Regions from separate parts of the Romboutsia sp. 1001713B170131_170501_G6 genome, predicted to be linked through region 1. Evidence: riboswitches for the same ligand, from Rfam matches in the RefSeq annotation. Region 1 holds a riboswitch; the other holds the start of a gene.

Region 1 (3,221 bases):
TAGAGATGCTAAGGTACCTTATCTAGTAAAAGATGGAGAGTTCTCAATGTCTTATGAGGATACTCTTTCTATTTATATAAAAGCTCTATACGTACTAGATAATTGTCTTGGCGGCATTTTTTCTTGGACATCGACATACGACCAGGCAAATATTTTGGCAAAAGCTATGTACGACGGTATAAATAGACCTTCTTTTGTTTTAGATGAATTAGAGGAGTTTGGATTAAGTTAAAAATAAAGTCTTGCAAAATATTTTGCAAGACTTTTATATTCCTATAGCTTTTTTTGCTAATTTATCAGCTTCATCGTTATATTTATTACCACTATGTGCTTTTACTTTTACAAACTCAACATTTAACTTATCTTTTATATCATCATAAAATTTCTTATATTTAATAGTTCCTTCTTTATTAGTTTTCCATGAGCCTATACACCATTTTTCTATTCCCTCATAATCAAAATATAAAATTAAATTATTTATGTTATTGTCTATGCAATAATTCATTGCAATTTTTGCAGCCTCGATTTCCCCTGCAACATTTCTCATTCCAACTAAATCTTTATCATTTCCTTTTTTACTATAAGTTTTTACAACTTCTTCATTTTTTATTATAACTACCCCTGAACCATATTCTCTTATTGAATGTTCATAACTACCATCAACATAAGCTTTTACAATTTCTTTTCCCTCTTGTATTTTTACACCACTTTCACCATCTATATATACTTTTGCTTCCTCTATTGTAGTAAAGCTTTTATACTCAGCACCTGAAAAACCATTTATTTGTTCCTTACAATCATTCCATGTATTGTATATTCCATTGTTTCTTCCTTTTCTTACTGCATAAAACTTAACTTTAGCCAAATTCATCACTTCCTTTAATATAACTATTTATATAAAATTTATTTTCTTCTTAAATTATACATTTAATAACTATTCTATATTAAAATTAATACTTTTAAAAGATTTATTATTTTACATATTCTTATGAAAATTTCCTTAATTTTTGCATTCCTAAATATTTCATACTTTATTTTTTTTGAATTTATGGTATAATCTTTATTATCAAATAAATCGAATATAACTATTGGTAGAGGTCGCATTGTTAAATAGTAGTTTTGTGGAGGTAAGCACGAAGAAGCAAAATAAAAGGTAACTATGCCGAAATATATAAGGGAAGCTTTAAACTTATATATTGGGGTTATGCAAAATATGTATAACACTGTCACATTTATATGTGGAGTGCTATCTTTAGATTAGGCGTATTTTTAATTATACGGTTAAATGCTTAAGTCTAGGATAATATCTTTACACCTAGGCTTTTTTTATTATCTCTTTTCTCCTTAATGTTATATTCGGTATAAATTTTAGGAGGACTTTTATGACAAAAAGAATTAAAAAACAAGCAACTTTGTTTGATGCACTTCTATGTGTTTCTGTTTTAGTTGCAGTTTTGGTGACATGTTTAGTATTTTTAAGAAAATATGAAATATCTGCTCATATACCACTTATAATAGGAGCTACTTTTGCAAGTGGTATTGCAGTTTTTAGATTAGGTTTTACTTGGAAAGAATTAGAAGAAGGTATACTATCTACTATAAATACGACAATGCAATCAATACTTATACTTTTAGTAGTTGGTATGATAATAGGTACTTGGATAGCTGGTGGTATAGTTCCTGCTATGATATATTGGGGTCTTAAAATATTATCACCTGGAATATTCTTAGTGGCAACTACTTTAATCTGTGCTATAGTATCTATTTCTACTGGTTCATCTTGGACAACAGCTGGTACTGTAGGTATAGCTCTTTTGGGAATTGGTAGTGCCTTAGGTATACCTGGTAAAATAGTTGCAGGTGCCATAATATCTGGAGCTTATTTTGGGGATAAGATGTCTCCTTTATCTGATACAACAAACTTAGCTCCTGCTATGGCTGGTTCTACTTTATTTGATCACATAAAACATATGGTATATACAGCTGGTCCTGCTCTTTTAATATCACTTGTATTATACGGTATAATAGGAATGAAATATTCTGGTTCACAAATGGATATATCTCAAATAAACCAAATACAAAGTGCTTTATTGAGTAATTACAATACATTATCTCCATTTTTACTTTTAGTTCCTGTTGCAGTTATAGCAATGGTTATATTTAAAGTTCCTACAATACCAGCACTTATAGGTGGTGTTATATTAGGTGGCGTTTGTGCTGTAGTATTTCAAGGTGCCTCTGTCGCTGATATACTTGTAGTTGCTAAGTCTGGCTATGTTTCATCTACTGGAATGAAGTTTGTTGATGATCTTCTTACTAGAGGTGGACTTGACAGTATGTTAGGGACAGTATCATTAATACTTTGTGCTTTAACTGTAGGTGGGGTATTAGAAAAAACTGGTATGTTACAAGTTATAGCAGAGTCTATACTAAAATTTGCAAAAGGTACTTTTGGACTTATAGCTGCTACAATATTTACTTGTATCGGTACTAACTTAGCAGTTGCTGACCAATATTTAGCTATAGTTATACCAGGAAGTATGTATAAAGATGCATTTATAAGACAAGGTTTATCTCCTAAGAATCTTTCTCGTGCATTAGAAGATAGTGCTACTATAACTTCTCCACTTATTCCTTGGAATACTTGTGGAGCATATATGTCAGCAACACTTGGAATTGGATCTTTCGTATTTTTACCATTTGCATTCTTTAACTTAATTTGTCCTTTAATATCATTATTCTATGGATTAACAGGATTAACAATAGAAAAACTTTCTGATGAAGATTTAATAGAAGAATTTGAAAATGGAATAGCTTAAAAAAAGAGTCTTTAAAGACTCTTTTTATTTTCTTATTATTACAAATGTCATATATAATATATACATTACAACTAATAATGTACCTTCTTTCTTATTTATTCGTTGCTTAGTTGCTGCAAATATATAAGTTAATATTGTTATTATTATCATAATCATCATATCAACAAACACTATACTATGAACTTGTATGTTGCTTATAAATGAGGAGATACCTAAAACAAATAATATATTAAACAAATTTGAACCTACTACATTTCCTATAGCTATATCGCTTTCTCCTTTTCTAGCTGCAACTATACTTGTTACAAACTCTGGAAGCGATGTTCCTATAGATACTATAGTTAGACCTACTAGATTTTCACTCATACCCCAAGTTAAAGCTATATTACTTGCGCTATCTAC
Region 2 (3,221 bases), on a different contig from region 1:
CATTATAAGTTAAATCAACCTTGTGAAGAGGGATAAGTTTAGTCTTGTGCTTAATTTTATAACCTATATATAAACTTAAAAATAGAGGTATACCTATATAAGAAGCTATTAAACCACTCCAGTCAATGCCATCTGGTTTAATACAAGAATAACCTTGACCTATTATTATAACTATACACATTATTAATGCTAGTATAGGTCCAAAAGGATACCATTTAGCAGTAAATTTTAAATCTTTTAAATTATTACCTTGATGAGTATATGCTTTTCTAAATCTATAATGGCATATTGCTATTCCAACCCATGCTATAAATCCAGCAAGGCCAGATGCAGCAACTAACCAAACATAAACAGTACTTTCGGCAAATACACCTGTTAAGAAACAAAAAGATGCAACTATAGTAGTTAATATTAAAGCATTTACAGGAACACCTCTTTTATTAGTCTTAGCAAATAGCTTTGGAGCAAGTCCATCCTTAGCCATAGAGTGAAGCATTCTGCTTGATGCATACATACCAGAATTTCCAGCAGATAATACAGATGTTAATATTACCGCATTCATAAGAGAGGCAGCTCCAGCTATACCTGCTTTTTCAAATACCATAGTAAATGGACTTTCAGAAACACCAGCCTGTGTAAAAGGTATTATAGCACCTAAAACTATTATCGTTCCTAAATAAAATATTAATATTCTCCAAAATATGGATTTTATAGCCCTAGGAATAGTTTTTTCTGGATTTTCACTTTCTCCAGCAGCAACTCCTATAAGTTCTGTTCCCTGAAATGAAAATCCTGCAACTAGAAAAATGGCAAAGATTGATTTTATTCCACCATGGAAAGGTCCATCTTTTATAAAATAATTATGAAATCCTATTTCATCAGAACCCATTATACCAACTATCATTAACACACCTATTATTAAAAATATAATTACAGTAACAACTTTAACACCAGCAAACCAATATTCAGACTCACCGTAGGCTTTTGATGATAGAAAGTTTAATCCGACAATTATTATTAAAAATAATAAACTCCAGTAAATTCCAGGTATGTTTGGGAACCAAAATTTCATAACTAAAGAACCTGCAACCATTTCAGCAGCTATTGTTATAGCCCAGTTGTACCAGTAATTCCATCCAAGTGCAAACCCAAGTGCTGGGTCAATAAATTTAGTAGCATAGGAACTAAAAGATCCAGAAATTGGCATAAAAGTAGCCATTTCACCTAAACTTGTTATTAAGAAATAAACCATAATGCCTACTAAACCATATGCAACTAATGCACCGCCAGGTCCTGCTTGATGGATAGTATCTCCCATTGCAAGAAAAATACCTGTTCCAATAGAACCACCTAGTGCTATCATGTTTAGATGTCTTGCTTTTAATCCTCTTTTTAATTCTTGATTTTGTTCACTCATTTGATTATCCTCCTTATGGTGTAAATTTTCCATAAGTAAGTAACTAAGATAATAAAATTTATCTAACAATAAAAATGCGATTAGTTTATGTCGCTAACGACTTCGACGGTTACTCAGATATATTTTTATATTATTGAGTTATTGATATACCTTATATAAGTTATCAGTAATTTTAGGTTTACATAAGGTTTTTGTATACAAAAAAAGCCATGAGACTATACCCATGACAAAAATACGTAAATTATATACAAAAAATACAACGTACCGTACGTTTTCATTGAAAATAGCTCTCCACAAAAATGTGACAGTCTTATGCATATTTTACATAAGCCCAGCAAATAGTATCAAAGCCATTAACTATTTACTTCGGCGAAATTTCCTTTTGTATTATTTCATTGAGCTTACCTCCATAATACTACTCTTAAATTTCGCGCCTCTATCTCAGTTATCTACTTGTTGTTTTAAATTATAACCAAAATAAAAAATAAGTCAATAGAAAAGGTTAGATTTTGTACAAAAACAATAAATAATAAGTTTACTAATAATAATTGCAAGTGTTAAAATAGAGTTAACATAGTTAGTAAAAATATAACAAGGAGCAAAAGCGTTAAATAAAGAAAATTGAGGGGGAAAGCAAGTGACATTATTAAAAAAGATCATAGCAAGCATAACGACACTATGTTTAATAACTATAAATCTAACTAGTTTGAGTTTTGCAAGTGAGGATACGCAAAAACAAGAATTAAAAAAAGCTATAGAAAAATCGGAACCATTTGTAGTAAGTGGTAATATAAAGGAAGAGAAAAAAGAAGGTATATCACCTCAACAAATCCTAATTAATTATTTAAGTAATGTAGAAAAAACTTCTACTTTCAAAGTCAAATCAAAAGAAGATGATAAAAATGATTCTCAGTTTATAGTAAGACTTCAACAGTATATAAATAATATGCCTATCTATGGTTCAGATTTAGTAGGATGTGTAGATTATGACGGAAATATAAAATCAATTTCAGGATATATAGAGCCAACATCAAAGACATTAAAAGGATTTAACTATAATCCGACTTTAACTAAAGATGATGCACTTAAGATAGCAAAGGAAAAACTTGAACTAAAAAATGAATTAAATAAAAATGAAAAAGTAGAGTTATATTTATATAAAAGTAAAGAAGAATATAAACTTGCATACAAAGTAGATGTAAATATAATAGGAAAAACAATTTATAATAAAATTGTATTTATAGATGCTAACAGTGGAGATATAATAAATCAATACGAAAATACAAACAATATAATCAAATCAGAAAAAATTAAAGCAAAAGGTGTATTTGGAGATGAAAGAGAAATACAAGTAATACATAGACAAGGTGAAGCAGGCTTTAAAGACGGGTATTATTTTATAGATTTAAGTAGAGGATCAAAACCTATAAAAACTTTAGATATAAAAGGTCAATATTTTTATCAATATTATTATCAAAATAAAATTCCTTATGGCATGGATAATGATATAAAATATTTTAGCACAAAACTAGAAAAGAGCGATGGAAAGTTTGTAGATGCAAACTACCATGTAGGAAAAACTTACGATTTTTATTTAAATAAATACAATAGAGATGGGCTAGATGGAAAGGGAAGTAAGCCAGAATTACTTGTAAATGTAAATGAGCCAGGAAATGCATTTTCCAGTCTAGTAAATGGAGTTGATATACTAGTTTTTGGAAATGAAAACTCAACAACTTATGATTCTGCAGGATCATTAGATGTAATTGGACATGAATATACTCATTCAGTAGTAAGACATACT

Evidence for each region. A riboswitch is a leader RNA that binds a small molecule or an ion and turns the genes downstream of it on or off. The one in region 1 is predicted to bind lysine.
Region 2: linked by a shared signal. The riboswitch ahead of I4U89_RS08985 (amino acid permease) and the one ahead of nhaC (Na+/H+ antiporter NhaC) in region 1 are both predicted to bind lysine.

What each region holds. Positions count from the first base shown of each region.
Region 1 covers NZ_JADPFC010000002.1:144,833-148,053, forward strand. The annotation lists gene I4U89_RS06410 (peroxiredoxin) at 1-232, shown strand, start outside; gene I4U89_RS06415 (ribonuclease H family protein) at 266-865, opposite strand; lysine riboswitch at 1,085-1,257, shown strand; gene nhaC (Na+/H+ antiporter NhaC) at 1,383-2,819, shown strand; gene I4U89_RS06425 (calcium/sodium antiporter) at 2,844-3,221, opposite strand, start outside.
Region 2 covers NZ_JADPFC010000003.1:50,135-53,355, reverse strand. The annotation lists gene I4U89_RS08985 (amino acid permease) at 1-1,417, opposite strand, end outside; lysine riboswitch at 1,694-1,864, opposite strand; gene I4U89_RS08980 (cell wall-binding repeat-containing protein) at 2,055-3,221, shown strand, end outside.